DNA from 3 places in the Teredinibacter haidensis genome. Region 1 is predicted to be linked to each of the others. Evidence: predicted binding sites of a transcription regulator. Region 1 holds the regulator's gene; each other region holds the start of a gene.

Region 1 (7,963 bases):
ACCATCGGTGCGCAGCGTAATATCTGTGCCCTTGGACGCGGCCAATAACATCAGAGACATAATACTTTTGGCGTCGGTAGCTTTTCCCTTAGCGACAACTTCAATACGGGAAGAGAAACGATTGGATAGGTTGGCCAGCTTTGTTGCAGCCCGGGCGTGCAGTCCGAGTTTATTGATAATTTGAATCTGCTTTTCCTGCATAGAGTTTCCACTGCTCCGTGTTAGGGTCTACGAGCCGACCCTAATGACCGGGTACATTTTCCAGTTGGCGATGGCGTGTTTGTACATTGGTATAGTCGCCTTTAAGTGTTTTGGCGAGTCTTTCGCACATATAGACAGAGCGGTGCCAACCGCCGGTACAGCCAATGGCGACCGTTAAATAGCTGCGGTTGTTACTTTCAAAATGTGGGATCCATTTGCGTACAAACTGCAGAATATCGTTATACATTTCTTCCACCTCGTTTTCTGCGTCGAGGAAGCTTATTACCGGAGGTTCCAGCCCGGTGTGGTCTCGCAATTGGGTACTCCAGTAAGGGTTGGGCAGGCAGCGTACATCAAAGACAAAGTCTACATCGACAGGTACGCCGTATTTGTAGCCAAAGGATTTAAACATTAGTGCCATGCCTTTGGTGTCAGAACCCACGACAATATGTTTGATGGCACTGCGCAGCTCATGCAGGCTCAGGTGGCTGGTATCGATGGTGACATCTGCGGCGGCGGCAATGGGCTGCAGTATGCTTTTTTCCCGTGAGATGGCTTCGTTCAAACCGATAAACTCATCGGAGAGCGGGTGTCTGCGGCGGGTTTCACTAAAGCGCTTAAGCAGTATTTCTCGGGAACTGTCGAGAAAAACAATTTGGTATTCACTGCGTTCAATACCGGAGCTATCTATCAGCTCGGCGAGTTTGCTGAGGTCACCGTAGATATTGCGCGCATCAATCCCTATCGCAAAGCGCTGCTCTTCACTGCTGATGCGGTCGCCGATCTGCTCGATTAAAGCGGGCAGCAGGTTGGCGGGTAAGTTATCAATACAGGTGAAACCCTCGTCTTCCAAGAGGTGTAGAGCAGAACTCTTACCTGAGCCAGATCTTCCGCTGAGTATAAGCAGGCGCATGGGTATATACCAAAGGGGGATAAAATCGTAAGCGTTGTACGGGTAAACCCTTACCCGCAGTGTGTAATTTTACTGATATTAGATGGTTATCAGTTTACACCAGCCGCGACACGAAACAATTCTTCATTGCTGCTGCAGGCTTTTAGTTTACGTGTGAAGTTCGGATTCTGTAAGGCTTCGGCAAGGGTGGCGAGAGTTTGAAGGTGTGAGTCTTCGGCATCTTCAGGGACAAGGATGGCGAAAATAACATCTACCGGGGCTCCATCGACGGCATCAAAATCGACGGGATGATCGAGAGTGATACAAGCACAGAGGGTTTGATTCGAAGCGGATAAACGGCAGTGGGGGATGGCGACGCCCTGGCCTATACCGGTCGAGCCTAAGCGTTCGCGGGCGATCAGGCATTGAAAGATGGTGGTTTCGTCTGTATCGGGTAGGTCGCTGGCGAATAGGCTGGCTAGGCTTTCCAGTACACGCTTTTTGCTGGCGTCGGTAGCTTTGGCTTTACAGCGTTCATCGGTAAGAATGGTTGATATCTGCATAGTAATAACGTTTTTACGTGTCCTTTCCAGCCGCGCGTAGTAAGCGCTTTTAGGAGGTATAAGGCGGAAACAGGAGCGATAACGCCCATGTTTGCGACCCGGAGCTGCAAACTGGCGCGCATTCTACCAGCATTCATTGAGGTTCCAAGTCGTTATCAGGACAGAAATCAAAAAAGCCTTGAATTTAAACCAGTCGCTTGCGTTCATTCGAGGGTGGTATGTGCAAGGATTCGCGATACTTTGCAATGGTTCGGCGCGCTACCTTAATACCCTGCTCGGCTAACAGTCCAGTAATTTTAGAGTCACTTAGCGGTTTCCGTGGGTTTTCTGCCGCCACAAGTTTTTTGATGATGGCGCGAATGGCGGTAGAGGAACATTCGCCGCCTGAATCGGTGGCGACGTGGCTGGAGAAAAAGTATTTCAGCTCAAAAATACCTTGGGGTGTGTGCATATACTTTTGGGTGGTTACACGAGAAATGGTGGATTCGTGCATCTCCACTATTTCAGCGACGTTGTGCAGCACCATGGGTTTCATTGCTTCCGGGCCGTAGTCGAGGAAGCCCTGCTGTTTTTCCACAATACAGGTGGATACTTTGAGTAAGGTTTCGTTGCGGCTTTGCAGACTTTTCAGAAACCAGCGGGCTTCCTGCAGATTGTCGCGTAGAAAGGTGTTGTCTGAGCTGGAGTCGGCACGTTTGACGAGGGAGGCGTAGCTGGTATTAATGCGCAGCTTGGGTGCGATATCGGGGTTGAGTTGTACCATCCAGCGGTTATTCACTTTGCTGACGAAAACGTCTGGCACGACATACTCGGTTTCGTCGCTGCCTATGGATTCCCCTGGGCGTGGGTTTAGGCTTTGAATGACGCGAATGGCGGCCTGTAGTTCGGGCTCTTTTATGCGCAGTTTTCGCATCAGTTGTTTGAAGTCGCGGCCGCCGAGCAGGTCCAAATAATCATTAACCAGAGCTTTGGCGTGGGTAATATCAAGGGTGTCACTTTGCAACTGTCGCAGCTGAGTTAGCAGACATTCGCGGATATCCTGGCTGAGTACGCCAGGAGGATCGAACTGTTGAACCCTATGTAGAACTGCCAGCATTTCGTCCATCTCAAGCTCTTCGTGGTGAGCTTGTAGGCCGGAGAACATGTCATCCAGCTTTTGCCCCAGCAATCCGTTCGGCTCTACGGCGTCGATTATCGTTTCCGCTATTTCCCTGTCCAGATCCGACATGGGAGTAAGGTTTAGTTGCCAGTGCAGGTGGTCTTGCAGGGTTTCGGCTGTGCCGCGACGAGATTCAAAATCGTAGTCATCCGAGTCTGGTTTGGCAAGGCCTGAGCCGCTGGGTGCGGTCTCGTAGATGTCGTCCCAACTGGTGTCGACGGCGAGATCGGTGGGAATGTTATCTTCGTTCCAGTCGGTATCGGGCTTTTCTGGCTTGTCGTCGCTATTCGTCGGGCTGGCTTCCTGACTCTGGCTATTTGGCGTTTCGCTTTGCTCTCCGCTGGTACCGGTATTTTCACCCTCTTCGGAGGTCTCGAGCATTGGGTTTGAGTCGAGAGCTTCCTGAATTTCTGCCTGAAGATCCAGCGTGGAAAGCTGCAAGAGACGGATGGCCTGTTGCAGCTGCGGTGTCATGGTGAGTTGTTGGCCGAGCTTTAGTTGGAGGGACTGCTTCATATGGCGACTACTAACTTCCCGTGAAAATTAGATCGGGCACCAATTGGCATTTGGGCTTGCTCGGAGTCGGTGCGGATTAGACGTAGTTTAGTCTCCGCCGTCGGGACAATCAATCCTTTTAAAGCAAAGATTGTGCCGGTAGATATGGCTGGCTGGCGGGTAATGTCAAGTATTGGCGCGACTTATAGCGTGAAGTGTTTCCCAAGGTAGACTTCACGTACCTTTTGGTTACTGAGAACGACTTCTGCGCTTCCTTCCGCAATAATGTGCCCTTCAGATACTATATAGGCTTTTTCACAAATATCGAGGGTTTCACGTACGTTGTGGTCGGTAATCAGTACGCCGATACCGCGCTGCTTCAAGTGTTGGACTATCTGCTTAATATCACTGACGGAGATGGGATCCACTCCGGCGAAGGGTTCGTCGAGCAATATGAATTGTGGCTCGGTGGCGAGAGCGCGGGCAATTTCAACGCGGCGGCGCTCGCCGCCGGAGAGGGCCATGCCCAAGCTGTCGCGAATATGCTGAATGTGGAACTCATTGAGCAGCTGTTCCATGGCTTCATGGCGCTGTTTTCGGCGCAAGTCTTTGCGGGTTTCTAAAATCGCCATAATATTATCGGCGACGGTCAGCTTGCGAAACACGGATGCTTCCTGGGGCAGGTAACCCAAGCCCTGGCGGGCTCGTTCATGCATAGACATATGGGTTACATCGGTATCGCCAATGGATATATCGCCGCGGTCTGCCTTAACGATACCGGCAATCATATAAAAGCAGGTGGTCTTTCCGGCCCCGTTGGGGCCGAGTAGACCGACAATCTGTCCATCCTCCACGGAGATGGAAACGTCGATTACAACTTTGCGGCCTTTGTAGCTCTTTGCTAGGTGGTGCGCGTGTAGTTTAGGCATTGGGGTGTTGGGTTCTCGTTATTCTTGCGGCTGTTCTTCAGTGGAAAGGGCTTTAGGGGGGATGACCATTTTTACCCGGCGGTCATCGCCGGAAGCATCGCTTTTTCCGCCCGCTTTTACCACGGCTCTTTTAACATCGTATTCAATGCGGTTGCCGCTCAGACTGGTCCCTTCCTGTTTAAATGCTGCGTTATCAATCAGAAACAGGGTTTCATCGGTAATGCGGTACTCAAGGCGATTAGCTTGCGCTGTAACTGCCTCCTGACCCTTTTTTGGGATTTGGCTCAAGCGAGCGGGTTTTCCTGTGGCGACAACCATGGAATAGTTGTCGTTACGGCCGTAGATAATGACCTTCGCTGCCGTAATTTTCATGCTGCCCTGTTCCACAATAACCTTGCCGGCGTACGTGGTCGTGCCGTTTTGGTCATCCAGTTCGGCGCTGTCGGCTTGAATACTTAAATCTTGAAAGCGGTCGTTGGGGAGGGCGAGACTATTGCCGCCCATGGATATCAGCAAAATAGTGCTAAACATTCGGCAAGCGAAATTATTCAGGTAGTGATTCAGTATCATCTCGGTTTGCTTGCGTAGGGTTTCTGTGAATCGCCTTCACTTTATTGTGGAGTTTGATTTTTCGTTGTCGAAAATCTGCGGTCATACCCACGGCATCTATCTCGCCGTAGGCCGAGTGTATTTTAACAGGCTCTTGCGTGTACGCGACTTTTTCTGCGGGATTTATTGTGAGTGAGCTGGTATTCAATTCTGTCGGCTGGATGTTGCTCAGCGTTTCCGATTGCCAGATACGTACATTATTCCACAGTGTAATTTGCTCGGTGTTTCTCACTAATTTTCCGTTTTCCGCCTCTACTTGCCAAGGCGCTTTTTCTTCATATATTTCAAAGCGAGGCTCAAAAATAAGGGTGTATTCTTCTGCTGAGGTTTTATTGTCGGCGCTTTCGACTCGATAGTGTTCCAGTTTGCTGGCGGTAAAAGAATAATCAAGTTTGCCTTGATCGCCAAAATGCTGAGTTGAAGCATCTTTAGCGACAGCATAGGGAAAGCTGTGGCCATCTTCGTCCTGCCATTTAGGTGGAGTCAGAATTTCCTCGGAAGAGTCCCACAGCATAACAATGGCGCTAATACCCAAACATATAAACAGTATGTATAGCCGGTTTTTAACCATGTTTAGCTCAAGTATTTATCTAAAGCGGCTTTGTAAGTGCCCTGCGCTTTCATAATAAGATCGCACGCCTCGCGCACGGCGCCTTCTCCGCCGTTAACGGAGCTTTGCCAGTGGGCATTTTCGACCACTTCGTGGTGGGCGTTGGCTACGGTTAACGCGAGGCCGACTTTACACATAACGGTTAGATCGGGGTAGTCATCACCCATAAAAGCAATATTTTCGAGTTCGCAGGGGTATTCTTCTAGTAACTCCTGCAGAGCAACAAATTTATCTTCGCGCCCTTGCTTGAGGAGTTTTAGGCCGAGGTCGCTTGCACGCCTTGCGACGATGGGGCTGTTGCGACCGGTAATAATACCCACTTCGACACCGGAGTTGCGCAGCATTTTCATGCCGTGGCCATCCAGCGTGTGAAAGGCCTTCATTTCGTAGCCGTCGCCGCTGAAATAAAGTTTGCCATCGGTTAGTACGCCGTCCACGTCTAGCAGCAATAGCTTTATGGCGCGGGCTTTTTCATCAATTTGTTCTAGAGATAGGTGCTTCATACCAGTCCTGCCTGCAGCATGTCGTGCATATGGAGTATGCCAATGGGGTGGTTGTTGTCGGCTACGACCAAGGCGGTAATTTTGTGGGTTTCCATCAGGTTAAACGCCTCGGCCGCCAGTGCGGTGGGTAGAACTGTGCGTGGGTTTGTACTCATAACCTGGTCAATAATACTGGTTTTAACATCGAGGTCGCCATCTAGACAGCGGCGCAAATCACCATCGGTAAAGACACCCAACAATTCGCCCTCGCTACTGACGACAGTGGTAATGCCAAAGCTTTTTTTACTCATTTCGGCAAGAGCGTCCATCAGACTGGAGCCGGTCTGGACAGCAGGGAGCGCGTCGCCGCTGTGCATTACGTCACTAACATGTAATAGCAGCTTTTTACCGAGCGCTCCACTGGGGTGGGAAAATGCAAAATCTTCCGCCGTAAATCCACGTGCTTCCAAGAGGGCGACGGCCAAGGCGTCGCCCATTACCAGGCTGACGGTGGTGCTGGATGTGGGGGCTAGGTCTAGTGGGCAGGCTTCGGTTTCAACACTGATATCGAGTGTGATATCGGCCGCTTCTGCGAGAGGGCTGGCGGCTTTGCCTGTCATCGCTATCAGTACTATGCCCAGGCGTTTGATGGTGGGCAGCAGCGCTGTTAGCTCGGGTGATGAGCCTGAATTGGAAATGGCGATAAAGAGATCGTCTTTGGTGACCATGCCCAGATCACCATGCCCTGCCTCGGCAGGGTGAACAAAAAGTGCCGGCGTACCTGTGCTGGCCAGTGTGGCGACAATTTTTTTTGCGATATGGCCGGACTTACCCATACCCGAAACCACTACGCGTCCGTGGCTGTTAAGTATGGCCCGGCAGGCAAGTTCGAAGTTGTTGTCGATACGCTCGTTTAGTCGTGCAACGGCATCAAGCTCCATACTAATGGTGCGTTTTGCCGAATGGATAAAGTCAAAGTTGTGGGTCATGGTATCGTTTGTTTTATGCGGAAGTTGTCTGAAATAGGACAATATAATAGGCGATATATCCACAGAGCAGGATGATACCGATCAGGCGACCTATTTTTGCTTCTCCGGTTTTTCGGTGAAACCACAGGGTTTTCACGATTAATATAAATAAGAGTAGCGTAAGCCCCAGCATAACCAGGTAATCGCGAGAAAATACGGATGCTTCCATTGTGGTGGTGGAAACAATGCCGGGAATCGACATAACCGCCATCAGGTTAAACATATTGGAGCCGATAATATTGCCCAGTGCAATATCGTGATGACCGCGCAGGGCGCTGACCATGGAGGCAGCCAGCTCCGGCAGGCTGGTACCTATTGCTATTACGGTTAAGCCGATAATGAGTGGACTGACACCGGCGAGTTCGGCGGCGGATTTTGCTCCCCAAACCAGGGATTCGGAGCTGAGCATTAGGATCGCGAGGCCTACGATCAGCCAGAATATTGCAGTGCTGCGAGGCATTTCTGCGATGTCCTCTTCTTCTGCAATTTCAATTTCAGAAAATTCACGCTGCTTCACCTTCACTAAATATAGGATCGCTGGCACCAGGGTGAGGATGAGGAACAAGCCTTCAACTGCTGTAAGCGTGGCATCGAGCAGGCAATAGCCGGCAACCAGAGTCACTACCAGTAATACGGGCATTTCGTGGCGCAGGATGTGGTTTTGCACGGGTATCGCCGCAACCAGTGTTGTGGCCCCCAGCACTAAGCCAATGTTCGCGATATTTGAGCCTATGGCGTTGCCCACTGCCAAATCACCAGCACCTTTAAGGGAGGCGCTGATAGACACCATGATTTCCGGTGCAGAGGTGCCAAAAGATACGATGGTTAAACCGATAATCAGGGGGGTAACACCGAAGAATTTTGCCAGGGATGCAGCCCCGCCAACAAAACGGTCGGCACTCCAGATTAGACCGGCAAAACCAACCAAAATGGAGGCGATAACCTGAGCGATTACCGGAATGGAGTCGAGCATAAATAAGGTGTCTCGTGTTTCA
Region 2 (7,963 bases), 1.5 Mb from region 1:
TGAATTATTCGCTAGGCTAAGGGCGCCGTTGGAATCTGCTTCAACTTTACTAAAAAAATTCAGGTTCGCGCCCATGTCTCTTTCGTTTAGGCCGTATTTCGTAAGTTCGACCAGGAACGCGTCAAAACCATTTTGTTGCCAATCGTTATTGGCTTCTTGGTAATTTAGGCCGCCCCACTTTTTTTCCACATGTGTTCTACTGGAGTTTCCGCAAACCGATTCGTGCCAACCGTGGGAATCCTCCACGATTGAGCAGAAAATTCTGCCCATATCGGAATAGAGGCAGTTGCCTTTGGTAAGCTTGAAGGTGTGTTGGCATTTTAATGTGTCTGGTGCGTTATAGCGTTCCAGCAGGTTTTCCGGGTTGTAAAACATCATGCCTAGGTTTGCACCGCCGTCAATATCGGTAAGCTTAAGCGTAAGCCCCTTGCGTATTTTAAGGGACCAGTGACTCGCGGGGGGCAAGATGTAGGAATAGAGTGTGTCGGACATTTAGTGCTCCTTTGCTAGCGTTTGAGCAACGTTTTTGTTCGCGTGAACGAGCGTTTTGTCTATTTCGTTGTAGTGCTGAGGGTTTATCTCTCCAACGGGAAGATCGTAGGTGATTTGTGCACCGAAAGCGTTTGGTGCTTGCGGGTCGTAGCGGTCTTTATCGAAGACCAGTAAGCGCGTACCCAGAGAAAAGCCTTCTTTTATGTCGTGAGTGATCATGAAAATGGTGAGTTGATGTTCTCGCCATAGTGTTAATACCAGCTTGTGCATATCTGCGCGGATACCCGGGTCGAGAGCACCAAAGGGTTCGTCGAGCAGCAGAATACGCGGTTTTTTTATCAGCGATTGGGCCAGCGCAAGCCGTTGTTGCATACCGCCAGAAAGTTCATGGGGGTATTTGTCTGTGGCAGGTTCCAGCCCTACGGCAGCGATCATTTGCCGCGCTTCTGTCAGCGCTTTTCGTTTGGCGGAGCCGAATAATTTCGCCAGTATTGGGCTGCTTTCTAATTCTTTCGCCAGCAATACATTTTGTAGCACGGTTAAATGCGGGAATACCGAGTAACGCTGAAATACAATGCCGCGCTCTTCATTGGGTTCGGCAGGTATAGGGTGTTGATCCAATAAAATGCTGCCTCGGCTGGGTGTTTCCGTACCCAGTAGCATTTTTAGGAAGGTTGTTTTGCCACATCCAGAGGCGCCGACGATGGTAACAAACTCTCCTTTTTCAACGGTAAGGTTTAGCTGTTCAAGCACAATTTGGTCGTCGAATTCTTTCCACAGATTTTTAATATGTAAATAAGACATAGCGCTTAGGATTCCCCGTTACTTGTCTGGCGGTGAAACCAGGGGTATAGGTAGAAAGAAAGCGACTTCAATAGGTAATCGATAACAAAGGCGAGCAGGGTAATCCATACGACGTAGGGTAATATCACATCCATGGACAGGTAACGACGCACGAGAAAAATGCGGTAACCCAAGCCGTCGGTTGCGGCTACGGCTTCTGCCGCAATCAAAAATAGCCAAGCGGAACCCAGCGAAAGTCGCACTGCTGAAATTAAGCGTGGCATGACCTGTGGCAGAATAACGCGCAAGATAATCTGCCAGGTGTTGGCGCCGAGGGTTTGCGCTTTAATAACCTGCTCTGCCGGAATTTCCTGAACCCGCTGTAGCATATCTCGGGTCATAAAGGGCGTAATACCAATTACAATTAATACCACCTTAGACGTTTCACCCAGGCCAAAAATAATAAATAGAATGGGCAGCATCGCCATCGGCGGCACCAGAGAAATGGCCGTAACCAGCGGTGAAAGTTTTGCGCGAACAAAAGGAATGGCACCCATCAAAACACCCAGTAGTAGGGCGAAACCGGCACTAATCGCAACGCCGGTGGCAAGGCGGCGCAAGCTGCTCGCGGTGTCTTTCCAGAGTAAATAATCCCCTGATCGCTTGTTGGGTTGAAATGCCATGCGATCAATGGCTTCGGCAAAACTACTAAACGCAGGCAGTAACTTGTCGTTGGGGTTTTCAGCCAGGCGTGCGTTGGAAGCACTGAGGTAAACCAGTAGCAGTAACACGAATGGAAGAAGCCCCAGAAGACGGCGAACCGGGCGCGATGGATGTCGATTGATAAGTTTTTTCATGCCGTTGGGGGCCTTTATACTATTCGCAGAAACAGTGGCTTTTTTTGGGGTTGGTTATCGCTTAAAGCGTTCCGTCTTGTGCCATTTTCATGTAGGCAGGCGCGAAACGAAGCTTCACATTTTCTGGGTCGCCATAAATACCCGTGGGCGTTTCGATACCGATAAAGCTTGCGTCGGTGGCGCCTTCTCCGAGTAGTCCGTGGGCATGTGAAAATTCGGCAACGTACTTCATGGTGGTTTTTAATTGTTCGCTGTTAACAAAGGCAACGGCATCAGCGGGTTGATAAAACATGTTTGTGGATGCGAGCTGTGCGTCATATCCGGCGAGGTCTGTACCTGAGGCGGTGCCCATGAAGGTGCGAGCAGCAGCGCCGTCTTCGGTTTTCGCGCTCATAGTCGCCATGATTTCATACCAGGCTCCGACCAGCGCTTTACCAAGTGCGGGGTTTTCTGCCAGTGTTTTGGTGTTGACTACCATAAGGTCGATAATTTCGCCGGGAATGTTGGATGAGTCGTAAACTTTATTGGCGTTGGGGGAGGCAGTGATTTCGCTAAGCAGTGGGTTCCACGTGACTACCGAAGTAACATCGTCGGTGGAGTAGGCGGCAACCATATCGGCATCGGAAATATTGACTACGCTTACATCTTTTTCAGAAAGATCTACCGACTCTAAACCGCGTGCAAGTAAATAGTGAGATACGCTGAGTTCAACTAGGTTAACGGTTTGGCCTTTTATATCTTCGAGGCTGGTTTTGTTTTTAAGTACCACACCGTCATTGCCGTTGGAAAAGTCGCCGACAATTAATGCCGTTGTATCGACTCCGCCCGCCGCAGGTATGGTTAGCGCATCCATATTTGTCATGGTACAGCCGTCGTATTCACCCGCTGTGTACTGGTTAATGGATTCGATATAGTCGTTAATTTGGGTGACTTCAATTTTGATGCCGTACTTGTCGGCCCATTTTTTTACGATGCCTTCTTGGGCGCCAAAATCCCAGGGCATCCATCCTACATAAATAGACCAGCAGACTTTAAATTTTGCGGCTTCAGCCGTTGCCGTGAGTGTAGAAGACGTTGTTTCGGGGCTAGCGGGTTTTTCAGAACAGGAAAAAAGAAAGGCGAGAGAAAAGCTAAGAAAAATACGGGTTACTGTTTTGATAGACATGATTAACCTCCTAGGGTCACACGAAAAAAGAGGACGCAATGATTCCACATTGCTAATAACCTCCCGGGCTTTTATCCCGCCGTGTAACCTTCGAAAGTCAAACGCCCCGTTCTATCTGATACCGGGCGCCCTTGCAGGGAAGGTCGATAGCTCTCGGACCAGTCATCACCTTGCGGGTGATCGGAACCCTAGCTGTCTATTGTTAATCGGGAACCTCAACAACGTAGTGTCATTGAATCCTCGTGTGCCAGAGGTACAGCAATTCTAGTGCCAGACGGGTTTATACGGCGTCGCGGCGAGTTGAAGCAAAAAATAGGGTTATTGTTGCGCCATTACGGGGCGTTTGTTGTGGGTTTGCTTGCATATGGGGCGCGCAAAAGCGATAACAGGAGTAGGCGTCTTTCAATGACAAGCTGTTCGGTTTTGTCGGGGATAATTCCCGGTGCAGTCAGTTTTTGCGCTGGTATAAATTGACTAGCTCCAGCTGTTCTCGGTGGGAATTTATATATCACTGTACATCGCCCCGGTTGCGTTGCCTCTCTGGAGCGTGGGAACGAGTCGTGCGTGATATTCTATGTGCATACCATGGGGGTTCTTGCTTGTGCTTTTGATTGTAGGGGTGCTTTAATATGAAATTTTTTATTTTTGCCGTCACGCTGGCTTTCTTGACGGGTTGTGGAAGCAAAGCTCTCCATACTTTGGACGGCACCCTTTTGCTGCAGGGGGTAGAGCCTGCTCAGTTGAACGCTGAACCCTACCAGCTTACCGAGGGCCCGACCTGGGATGGCGGTAACTTTGTCTACTTTACTGAAATTTATAAAAGTCGAATTCATCGCTACAACATTGTCCATGGCACCTTTGAGTTGGTGCGTGAGAATACGCAAAATGCGAATGGTCTGCGGTTTTCTCCCGACGGTTTGCTTTGGGTTTGCGAGCAGAGTGCGGGCAGGATTGTTCGCTTGAATAACGAAACGGGTAAGGTCGTCACCGTTTCGGGCGAGTACGAAGGCAAGCCTTTTAACCATCCAAATGACTTGGTGTTAGATAAAAGCGGGGGCGTTTACTTCTCTGATCCTGTCTGGAACGAAACGCTACACCGAAAGCAGCCAGTCAACGGTGTTTACTACGTAAATGCAGATGGCGACGCTCGTCTTCTAATTAACGATATGGATAAGCCCAACGGTGTTCTACTTTCGCAAAATGGGCGTTTTCTTTACGTTGTCGATATGGGGACGGATGAGTTTCGGCGCTATCGCGTTGTAGGGCCTGGGCAGCTTGCAGACAAAAAGAGCTTTGCGCGCTTTAATCTTGACGATATAGATAGTGCTATGCCAGATGGTATGGCTGAGGATGTCGATGGCAATGTTTATGTTGCAACGAATAACGGTGTGCAGGTGTTTGATCGAGAGGGGCGTTACCTGGGCCGGTTTGCGCTAGATCAACGCCCAACAAATTTGGCGTTTTTTGGGAAAGCATTAAATCAACTATTTATCACCAGTATGAACAATGTGTATTCCGTCCGACTGAACACTGTCGGTGTTTCGCCATTTTCTTCGAGGTAAGAGGTTCGGCCTTGAGAGGGCACATTTTGGCCGTGACTTTCGCTAACAGGTGAGTTCTCGACCTTGCTTCCTCTGCACAATTCCAAATATTCGTCATTTCGAGTGTTTTTTTGGCGCGCTATCAGGGGCTTATGATCGATTTGAGATGTAAGCTCCTTGAAAGCTGCTAAGCTTTTCTTTGGCTACAGAAAAGGCGCCGAGCCCCTCCGAAGCTACTAAAATGTCACCCAGAAAGCGAAATTTGATTCAACGCATTCAGTGCCATTAAAGGCTAGTAAACGACCGGTGTAATCGGTTACAATCGTGGCAACCTGTAGCCTAAGGGTGGCCTGTTTATAACAATAAACAATGTGTTTGTAAGGGGCCAGATGTGGACTAACCTGCATTGTAATCGGACGTTATGCGATACGAGCACGGCACCGAGTGGCCTGCTATATCTTATATATAGCGGGTTGATGTATCTCACGGAGAAGGCTGGCTATCAGATGTTTATCTAATCGATTTCAGATCTCAAAAAGTTTGGATCAGGCGATTTACAAAATAACAACATGAGGAAGCTCAACTATGACCAAACCCAGTGGTGTCATTTTTAGAAAGAAGGCGATAGCGCTTGCTGTAAGTTGCGCACTTTCCAGTGCGCAACTCTACGCGCAAGAAGATGCAGCAGACGATGCTGATTTCTTCCTAGAGGAAGAAGTTATCGTTACTGGTGTTCGCGCATCCCAGGCGAAAGCCATCGATCTTAAACGAGACAATGTAAACGTTGTCGATTCGATCGTTGCGGAAGATATAGGTAAGTTGCCAGATACAACTATTACTGATTCGCTTCAACGTGTAACCGGTGTGCAAATCACTCGAGAGGCCGGTGAGGGTACTTCTCTGAATATTCGTGGTATGCCTCAGGTGCTGACGATGTTGAACGGAGAGCAGTTCCTCAGCCCAATGTCCATTACGGGTGTTGGTGCCAATTATTCCGATGTGCCTGCCAATATGATTAGCGGCGTGGATGTGTATAAGTCACAATCCGCCAGCACACTGGCCGGGGGAATCTCCGGTGTTGTAGATCTTAAAACCCTGAATCCATCTGACCTTGAAGCCGGCTTTACCGGCCGTTTGCGCGTTGAAGGTGGTATGGGCTCACGCTCAATGGACGTCGCTCAAAGCGATGGCTCTACTGACACGCGCGACCCTGATTACAGCGTAGCCGCTATTGCGGGTTACGACAACGATGATAACTTTGCTGTTGTTGCCAGCCTGTATACCTCGGATTCATACGCTGCTAACTACTCAATGTATGAGCAAACCAATCTCGCATTTATCGATGAAGACACCCGCGTGCCTGGTGATCCGCTGGATCTTGATGGCGATGGCGACTTGCTCAACGATTGGTACCTGGTTCCCAGCCAATATGGAGCGTCCAGTAGTTTTGTTGATCGTGCTCGAGTTGGTGGGTCGGTAAGTGCGAAGTATTACTTTAACGAGAACTGGAGCGTTCGTGGCGACGTTTTCTATACCGAAATGGACAAGTATGACCGTGGTGTGAGAGCGGGCTTCAATGCCGCAGAAACGCCTGATGCTCAATCGGTTAATGGTGAAAATGCTTTGACCGCTACCGAGTTGTACGACACCTTGCAAGCCGGTTCAATTGTTGGTCCAGGGGCGCCTATCACCTATGTCGACAGTAACGGCGACACTCAAACACGCGAACTCCACACTCTACTGGTTGCCGATGTTTGGGCCGCAGATTTCCAAACGACCTCGTACAACCAGGTAGAAAAAACCGCGGCTATTAACAGTAATATTGAGCTAAATTACACCAATAACGACAATATTGAAGCTAGCGTACGTGCCATTCACGGCGAAGCCGAAAGGCAATACCGGAATGCAACCTTCCAACAGGGAACGCCCGCGTGGCTATGGGTTGACGAAGATGACATTGACGGTAAAGACCCTGTAGCTGGCTACCATGTAACCGTTGACTACCGGGGTGAGTACCCTGAGTTTATCTACAGCGACGACCTTTCCGATGCCAACTTGCTCAAGCAGTATCAGGGATTCGCCGATGGCGAGAATACGGAAGCAACCCTAAGTGCCCTACGCGGCGATATTAAGTTTAGCTTTGAACACGATATTATCGATTCTGTTGAAGGTGGTGTTCGCTACGGCGTTCGTACCGCTGACCACAACAGGTTCTTCTATGTAGCCCCCACTGGCCGTTACACCGACTGGGAAGATCCACGAGTACCAGCCGATAAGCGCTACCAACTGCTGCCTGGCAACCTGGCTTGGCAGCAATATCCCAATTGGTTGAAGTTTAATTTTGAGGAAACCAACTCCAGCCTCATCGACGTGGGCGGCTTGGAAGATAACGGCTTTTCTGCCGCCGATACCATGCCCTTCACCGACTTTGGCCCGATTAAAGGTTTTGAGGCTGGCGTAGCATCACTGGACCCCGCCGCGTGGGATAACCCCTACGAGTTTATGAATCGCTTGTATCCTGGTGCCCGCACGGTAAATGACCCTGGCTACACCTACAGTGTTGAAGAGGCTTCCGTCAGTGTTTACGGCCAACTGAATTTCGGTAACGAATCAGACGGTCTGTTCGGTATTCCTTACAGTGGTAACGTGGGTCTACAAGTGGTGCAAACTGACCGTAAAGTGGACAAGAGTGTGGTACCAACTGTTCTCGATTCCTTCAACTCTATCGGTTACGACGACTGGCAGAAAATTGCTTACGTCTACACCACTGAGCGTCACGAAAACAGTTCTCAGGAAATTCTACCTTCGTTTAACTTGAATCTGTTCCCTACAGACGATTTGGTTCTACGTTTTGGCGCAAGTAAAGCCATGACTCGAAACGATCTGCAGAACGTTGGTTCCAGTATGTCGGTATGGCTGTCGCGCTGTCCTAAAACCGATGCCAATGGTGACGCTGTAATGGTCTTGAACCCTACCACGGGTCAGGAAGTGCAGGATGATGTTGGTTGTGTTGGTGGTGGTGATGACCGTGGTCAGCCAGACATCGAGCCTTGGACTGCAACGGTATTCAACTCCTCTGCTGAATGGTACTTTGCTGAAAACGCCATTTTAGGTCTTGGCCTGTT
Region 3 (7,963 bases), 970 kb from region 1:
TTAGCGGCCACACGGATAACATTCCCATACGAACCGAGCGCTACCAAAGTAATTGGCAGTTGTCTTCCGCGCGAGCCGTTGCGATAGTCAATTTATTGGCATACACCGGTGTTGACCCGACGCGCTTATCGGCTACTGGCTATGGTGAATATCAACCGGTTGATGACAACTCAACTGCACAGGGGCGTGCGAAAAATAGACGGGTGGTATTGCGCGTTGCGCGCAGCAAGGCAGAAACACCTCGGGAAGGCGCGGCGCGTGTGATGGCTGAATCCGGCGAAGCGATATTGCCGGATATGGAAGAGCAGGTGCAGCCGTTAGCTCCTGATGCAATGGAAGAACCGCAAGGAGGGCTTCAGGAAAACGTTATCGAGCCGATAAAACTCCCTAACGGAGGCTTGTTATTCACCAGTGACCCAAAAGGAAGAGGGTAAGGCACGGTAATTGCCTTGTATGGGCTATTGTGGGAAAAAGCTTTTTATCTTCTGGATTTTTGACATTTTTTATCGGGTAACTTCGTGCAGGTTTGGACAGTCGCAAATCAAAAAGGTGGCGTGGGTAAAACGACCACCAGTATTGCTCTTGGTGGTTTGGCTGCCGAGCAGGGTAAGCGTGTTTTGCTGGTCGACCTCGATCCGCACGGTTCTCTTACCAGCTACTTTCGACAAAATCCGGACACCCTCACTGAATCAACTTTCACCTTGTTTGAGCAGCGTGCGCATATTACGCATAACCTGGTCGAAAAAATTACGCTGACTACACCGTTTTCGGGTTTGCACGTGTTACCAGCGTCAACCCCACTGGCAACACTGGAAAGAAAAGCAATTGGTGATGGCATGGGCTTGGTGTTGTCCAAAAGTTTATCGACTATTTTCGACGAGTATGAGCTGGCGATTATAGATTGCCCGCCACAGTTGGGGGTGTTAATGGTGAACGCGATCGCCGCCTGCAGTCGATTAATTATTCCCGTGCAAACCGAATTCCTGGCAATCAAAGGTTTGGAGCGAATTTTACATACCCTGAATATGATGAAACGTTCGCGCAAGAGCGAATTGTATTACCACATTGTGCCGACCATGTATGATCGAAGAACACAGGCCAGTGTGACCAGCCTGCGTACAATTCGTAATAACTTCGGCGAAGAGGTGTGGGCGGGGAAAATACCCATTGATACCCGTTTGCGCGATGCCAGTAAAGCGGGTATGCCACCGCATCTTTTTGATGCTTCATCCCGCAGTGTGTTGGCTTACCGTTCCTTGTTTCAGTTTTTGGAGAGCGGCGGAAAAGTTTGTAAAAAAACGGCGACCAGTGGTGGTGAGTTATGAGTGACGGCAGTAATCAGGATTCTCTGCTGGATTATTTTACCGAACTGTTGCGGGATGACGACATTGCGGTTGAAGATAACCCAAAAGTTAACGCTAAGCCCTCTTCTGTTCAACTGTCAGAGAAACCACTTCAGCCTCCTGAGGTCAGTTCTCTTCGGGTTCAGCCCAAGCCGGTTAATAAGCGACCTGTAGCAGAGCAACCCGTTGCTAAGTTGGCAGAGCTGGAGGCATTGAAGCGCAAGCAACTCCAGGCCTTGCTAACCAAGCGTATGCCAGATTTATCTATACCTGTGCCAGAAAAAACTCCGCAGTTGCAGACAGAGGTCAAGGTAAAGGTGCTCTCTCCAGAGCAGAAAATTGAACAGGAAATGCGGATAAAACTAGGGTCTCCTGAGCTTACCGAGCCAGCGCTAGAACAGCCCGCAGGCGAATTGAGAGAAAGCGTTAATGCCGTGTTGGAGTGGGCGGAAAATGGCAGGCCGCAGTGGGCGCAGCAACGTTTTGATGTGCTTCTATTTGAGGTTTCGGGTCTAACACTGGCGGTGCCGCTGATTGCACTGGGGCAGATACAAAATATTGGTGATGAACTCACGCCCGTTTTTGGTCAGTCCGATTGGTTTATGGGCTTACTGAATACGCCAAACGGGCAAATACGGACTTTGAACACAGCGCTTTTCGTGATGCCGGAAAAATATTCAGACTCTTTTCTCGGGGCGGCAAAATACGTTATCTCAATTGATGGGTTGCCCTGGGGGCTGGCGGTAGATTCGGTGAACCAACCCATCTCTCTGGACCCGGATGAGGTCAAGTGGAGGACACAGCGTACCAGCCGACCATGGTTGGCAGGTACGGTAAAGTCCGCCATGTGTGCTCTTATCGATATCCCCCAAATGGGAGCTATGCTTCAGGCATCAGAACAAAAGACTTAAACGCGCTTGAGCTAGGTTAAAAAAAACGGCTATTTGCTGGCATAGAAGCTGCTGTTAACTATATTAAAAGGTATATCTGACGCCGCAAGGCTGAATATTGACGCCTGCTGTATTGCAATAGGCATGAGGAACAGAATCAATGGCAACAAATTCCAGCATGAATAAATCCAGTGAGGATCCTGTACTCCAGTGGGTTACCTTTAAATTGGCCGGTGAAACCTACGGGGTTAACGTAATGCAAGTGCAGGAAGTCTTGCGTTACACCGAAATTGCCGCCGTCCCCGGAGCGCCCAGTTATGTTATAGGCATAATCAACCTGCGGGGTAACGTCGTTACGGTAATCGATACGCGTGAGCGTTTCGCGCTGCCGCCGGGTGAAGTTACTGATAATACCCGTATTGTAATTATCGAGGCGGATAGCCACGTGGTGGGCATATTGGTTGATAGCGTTGCGGAGGTGGTGTATTTGCGCCAATCTGAAATCGAAACAGCCCCCAACGTTGGCAACGAAGAAAGCGCTAAATTTATCCAGGGCGTTTGTCACAAGAACAAGGAGCTACTGATTCTGATCGAGTTGGACAAGTTATTGACGGACGACGAGTGGGCTGAGATAGAAGCATGAGTTTTTTGGCACAACACTTCAGTGGAGATTCAGCGGTTTTGGCCTGGTTGGTCATTGGCGCTCTTCTCGTTGCCATTTTGGCAATGCTGATGGTGGTTGTGTCCTACGTTGGCAGCCGCAGGGAACTGCAGCAGTTAGCGACCAAGCTGCAAATAATGGAAAAGCAGGCGGGTTTAATGAGCTCCGGGTCTTTGGGGCTTGGCCAGCGTCTAATTTCCCTCGAAAAAAAGCTGCATAGCCTTCAGGAACAGCAGCACGATATTCGACAAAGTGATCTGGAGTTTTCCTACACTCAGGCTCAGAAATTGATAGAGCAGGGGATTGATGCTCAAACCGTCGCCGCAAACAGTGGCCTGTCAGCGTCTGAGATTGGCCTAATGCAAATGTTGCACAAACAAGCGCGCGAACATGTGGCATAAGCGGTTATTCTTTTTCTATGTTATTTTTTCAGTCGCCTTTCTGGCGTCCTGTTCTGTTTCCACGACAACGTCCTTTAATGATGCGGAAGGTCGAATACCTGATGATTTTTTTTATGAAATTCGCCGTGGTAAAACCACCGAGCACTGGATTGAATCACAGTTGGGCAAACCGCTAATCGTACAGCAGGGGCCTGGTAGCAAGCAGATCTCTACCTATCGCTTAACCCGCGCACATAAAAAGCACGCAGATCTACTGGTGTTGTTACGCTATAACGGCGAAAAACGCGAGGTGGAATATTTCCACGTATTTTATGAAGAGGCTGTTGTCAGGCGTCACTGGAGAGATGCGTTTTCGGAAGTACAGGTCGACCGTTATTTTGGCAAACCCAAAAAAAACAAGGCGGAGATAAAGGCGGTGGACACGCCACCATCGACTACGCCGATTCCGGAAGGTGTTCCAGAAAATTATTCCGATCAAAGTCTAATGCCACAGCCCATTATTGAGCAGAAGGGCATTAGCCTGTAAAACAGGGCTGCCCAACCTATTTTGGCTGGGCATTAAACTGTTGGCCGTTTACCCCTTCGCTGTCTTTCCCCATCAAAAATAAATAACGATTCATCAATGTTTCTGCCGTAGCGAGTGTTGATGGATCCTCAGCAGGGTATGCAGTGGCGCGCATTTTTGTGCGGGTGGCGCCGGGATTAATGGAATTGATTCGAATCGACTTTTTACCATCGAATTCGTCCGCTAGCGTTTCCATCAGGTTTTCAGTTGCCGCTTTGGAGGCTGCATAGGCGCCCCAAAAAGCACGGCCCTGGATGCCTACGCCAGAACCGGTAAATACAACGCTGGCGCTTCCGGAGTTTTGCAGCAGTGGCAACAGCGTTTTGGTTAAAACGAATGGCGCAGTGACGTTAACCTGAAAGATTTTTTGCCATTCTGCCAGTGAGTAGTTGGCTATCGGGGTTCGCGGGCCGAGTTCACTGGCGTTGTGTAGCAATCCATCGACACGACCAAATTCATTTTCCAGTACATTGCACACTTCAATAAAATCCTGCTCGGCAGCACCTTCAAAGTTCATGGGGATGATGGCGGGTTTAGGCCAGTTGTTGTCCTCGATTTCATCGTAAACGGTTTCAAGCTTTGTCAGCGTTCTGCCCAACAATATGACAGTGGCGCCTGCCTCGGCAAAAGCAAAAGCGGCCGCTTTACCAATACCGTCACCGGCGCCGGTAACTAGAATAATTTTATTCTGTAATAAATTTTCCGGTGGCTGGTAGTGAGCGAGAGTTTTGGAGTCGATCATAATTGTGGTCCTGATCTGAATTTTTAAGGCCTGCTACAGGTGTCTACAAGTATGCCTTAAGAATGGGCCAGATCTCGCTGGCGTTGTTCACGGAATGGTCGGCATTCCAGTTTTCGTGGTGATCATTTGCATTGATATAGCCATAACCTGCGGCAATGGTAGGCATGCCGGCATTGATGCCGCAGAGAATGTCACGCTGGTGGTCGCCGATATAGATTGCATCGGCGGGATCGCAACTCACCTGTTGGCAGGCGAGATAGAGGGCATCGGGAGCGGGTTTACGTTCATTAACGTGCTCTGGGCACACAATGGAGGTGGGAGCAGAGAGAAATTCGAAAGACTCCATCAATGGTTCGGTATAGGCCCAAGGTTTATTAGTGACAATACCCCAGGGAATATCGGCACACGCGATTTGCGCTAACAAATTTTCGATGCCGTTAAAGGGCTCTGTGAGGGAAGCGAGATCCTGCAGATAAAACTGTAATAGCGCGCTTCGTAACTCATCAAAGCCTTCATCTTTCGGCGTTTTTCCAAACGCCAGATTCAACATGGCATTCGCCCCATCGGACACAACTCGACGAATAACCTCGAAGGGCAGGGGTTCTTGCTCCCTGGAGAGTAACAGGGTGTTCAATGCATTGGCTAGGTCGGGAGCGGTGTCCAGCAGGGTACCGTCCAGATCAAAAAATACAGCGGCTAAAGTCATTTTACTTTTCTTGCGTGTAGCAGATAATTAACATCGACATCGTTGGGGTTTAAACGATATTTTTTTGTTAAAGGGTTGTAGGTAATCCCGCAAATATCCTCGACCACCAATCCGGCATCGCGCGCCCAGGCGCATAATTCGGAAGGGCGAATGAATTTGCTGTATTCATGGGTGCCTTTGGGTAACAGCTTTAAGAGATACTCTGCGCCCAATATGGCAAACCCATAGGCTTTTGGATTGCGATTAATGGTCGAGAAGAATATGTCGCCACCGGGTTTCAGTAGTCTGGTACAGGCCTTAATGGCGCTGCCCGGATCGGGTACATGCTCAAGCATTTCCAGGCAAGTGAGTGTGTCGAAAGTTTCTGGGCTTTCCTGTGCAAAAGCCTCTGCCGTTGTTTGCAGGTATTCCACCTTGGCTCCAGATTCCAAGCCGTGAAGTTTGGCCACTTCCAGTGGCGCTGCACCCATATCAATACCGGTAACGTTGGCGCCTCGTTGGTAGAGGGCTTCACATAAAATACCGCCACCGCAGCCAACATCCAGTACATTTTTTTCAGCGACTTTTGCGCGTTCGTCAATATAGTTCGCGCGTAAGGGATTGATGTCGTGCAGGGGCTTAAATTCACCATTTAAATCCCACCAACGGCTAGCCATGCGCTCAAATTTGGCAATTTCACTTTCATCGACGTTTTGGGTGGCGGTAGTCGTGTTCATCATTACTCTCCGTCGTGTCCTTGAATAGTGTTTTGCCATTTCAGGGCATGGTTTTTTAGCTCGGTAGAATTCATTCTGGCCAGTGCATAGTCTTGCACTAGGTGTTCACCGGCTACCCAAAGGTTGGATACTCGACTGCCCGAAGCTGTGTAAACCAATTGGCTCAAAGGGTTGTAGAGAGGGGCGCTGGAGACACCCGAAAAATCTATGGCAATGATATCGGCCTGTTTTCCCGGTTCCAGCGAGCCAACCTGGTCTTCGATGCCTAAAGCTCGCGCGCCATTTATTGTGGACATTTCGATGGCAGTGGCAGCATCAATAGCCAATGGGTTTCCGGCAACCATTTTACCTAAAAGGGCGGCAGACTGGGATTCGGCAAACATATCCAAATCGTTGTTGCTGGCAGCGCCATCGGTACCCAGTGCGACATTGATAGTGTTGTCGAGCAAGGTTTGAGTCGGACAGTTGCCACTGGCCAGTTTCATATTGGATTGCGGACAGTGAATAACGTGCGCTCCACTCAGTTGAAGGATGTCTATATCGTTCGCGTCGAGTTGCGTCATATGGACGCACTGGGTAAGGGGTGTCAGCAGCCCTAAATCCTGCAGGCGCTGAATAGGGCGCATGCCGGTGCGGCCGATGGCCCTTTCTATTTCGTCTGCAGTTTCGTGTAAGTGAATTTGTATCGGCGCTTGCAGTTCTTCCGCATAAGTGGCGATTTTCTGCAGAGCTGTATCGGAAACGGTGTAGGGCGCGTGGGGGCCAAAGCCGATTTTTATTAGCGGGTGAGAGCGGTATTTATCCCGCAGCTTTAAGCCCTTGTTTATGGCGTCGTCGGCATCTTTGGACCAGTTGTTGGTAGCGTCGAGCACCGGGAAAACGATCTGGGCGCGCATACCTGCTTCGTGGGCCGCTGTGGCACAGGCTTCCGGGAAATAGTACATGTCGGAAAAACAGGTCGTGCCGGAAAGCATCATTTCAGCAATGGCCAGCCGGCTGCCATCGCGCACAAACGCTTCATCAACCCACTGGGATTCTGCCGGCCAGATATGCTCGTTCAGCCAGGTTTCGAGAGGTAGGTCGTCCGCATAACCCCGCAATAACGTCATGGCGGCGTGGCCGTGGCAGTTGATCAGCCCTGGCATCAGCAGTTGGGCGCCTAAATCAACCCGGCTGCGGGGGATGTACTGTTCTTCAACTTTCCCGCTGGGAACAATCGCAACAATACAGTCGTCTTTTATTAGCAGACTGCAATCGCTGTATACCCTCTCGCGGGGAATAACGGGCAGTATCCACGAGGCGTCGAGGGACAGGTCTACAGGGATTTTGTTGGTCATATTGCGTACAGATCGTATGTTGTTTGGCCGCAAAGCCAAGGAATTGTTCGGGAGGCCAGTATACCTGTAAATCAGGGGGCCGTGGTGGCCTCTCAGCGTGCTTATCGCATTGATTTTGTGGTAGTATTCGCCGTTTATTTGATCGCGAGCCAGGACAGCCTGGGGCGCCAACAACAATAAGGCATATCCCGCACAGCGGGTGAGACATTCATGGGCGATATTGCAAAAGAAATTCTACCGGTAAACATCGAAGACGAACTGAAGCAATCCTATCTCGATTACGCGATGAGCGTAATTGTGGGGCGAGCTCTACCAGACGTGCGCGATGGTTTGAAACCTGTACACCGTCGTGTGCTGTTTGCGATGAGCGAGCTGAACAACGATTGGAACAAACCCTATAAAAAGTCGGCCCGTGTGGTGGGTGACGTAATCGGTAAATATCACCCTCATGGTGATTCGGCCGTATACGACACTATCGTTCGTATGGCGCAGCCTTTTTCTTTGCGTTACACGCTGGTTGATGGTCAGGGCAACTTCGGTTCCGTCGACGGTGATAGTGCGGCGGCCATGCGATATACAGAAATTCGCATGAAGAAGCTGGC

The links. The regulator sigma-54, encoded in region 1, starts transcription at its own class of promoters, with help from an activator protein. The targets are predictions, from matches to a motif close to TGGCACANNNNTTGCNNT.
Region 2: a site for sigma-54 is predicted at 3,553-3,570, ahead of H5715_RS19415 (putative urea ABC transporter substrate-binding protein). Genes of this name have one in related genera too.
Region 3: a site for sigma-54 is predicted at 2,292-2,309, ahead of H5715_RS08965 (chemotaxis protein CheW). Genes of this name have one in related genera too.

What each region holds. Positions count from the first base shown of each region.
Region 1 covers NZ_CP060084.1:3,291,953-3,299,915, reverse strand. The annotation lists gene H5715_RS13170 (HPr family phosphocarrier protein) at 1-201, opposite strand, end outside; gene rapZ (RNase adapter RapZ) at 242-1,114, opposite strand; gene ptsN (PTS IIA-like nitrogen regulatory protein PtsN) at 1,204-1,656, opposite strand; gene H5715_RS13155 (RNA polymerase factor sigma-54) at 1,841-3,331, opposite strand; gene lptB (LPS export ABC transporter ATP-binding protein) at 3,514-4,239, opposite strand; gene lptA (lipopolysaccharide transport periplasmic protein LptA) at 4,258-4,770, opposite strand; gene lptC (LPS export ABC transporter periplasmic protein LptC) at 4,784-5,419, opposite strand; gene H5715_RS13135 (KdsC family phosphatase) at 5,422-5,961, opposite strand; gene H5715_RS13130 (KpsF/GutQ family sugar-phosphate isomerase) at 5,958-6,929, opposite strand; gene H5715_RS13125 (calcium/sodium antiporter) at 6,943-7,941, opposite strand.
Region 2 covers NZ_CP060084.1:4,772,416-4,780,378, forward strand. The annotation lists gene H5715_RS19400 (urea amidolyase associated protein UAAP1) at 1-492, opposite strand, end outside; gene H5715_RS19405 (ABC transporter ATP-binding protein) at 493-1,296, opposite strand; gene H5715_RS19410 (ABC transporter permease) at 1,302-2,132, opposite strand; gene H5715_RS19415 (putative urea ABC transporter substrate-binding protein) at 2,194-3,297, opposite strand; guanidine-I (ykkC/yxkD leader) riboswitch at 3,356-3,500, opposite strand; gene H5715_RS19420 (SMP-30/gluconolactonase/LRE family protein) at 3,927-4,859, shown strand; gene H5715_RS19425 (TonB-dependent receptor) at 5,424-7,963, shown strand, end outside.
Region 3 covers NZ_CP060084.1:2,318,761-2,326,723, reverse strand. The annotation lists gene H5715_RS08980 (flagellar motor protein MotB) at 1-434, shown strand, start outside; gene H5715_RS08975 (ParA family protein) at 519-1,325, shown strand; gene H5715_RS08970 (chemotaxis protein CheW) at 1,322-2,254, shown strand; gene H5715_RS08965 (chemotaxis protein CheW) at 2,394-2,876, shown strand; gene H5715_RS08960 (DUF2802 domain-containing protein) at 2,873-3,295, shown strand; gene H5715_RS08955 (hypothetical protein) at 3,285-3,821, shown strand; gene H5715_RS08950 (YciK family oxidoreductase) at 3,838-4,602, opposite strand; gene H5715_RS08945 (HAD family hydrolase) at 4,646-5,308, opposite strand; gene ubiG (bifunctional 2-polyprenyl-6-hydroxyphenol methylase/3-demethylubiquinol 3-O-methyltransferase UbiG) at 5,305-6,024, opposite strand; gene H5715_RS08935 (TRZ/ATZ family hydrolase) at 6,027-7,361, opposite strand; gene gyrA (DNA gyrase subunit A) at 7,572-7,963, shown strand, end outside.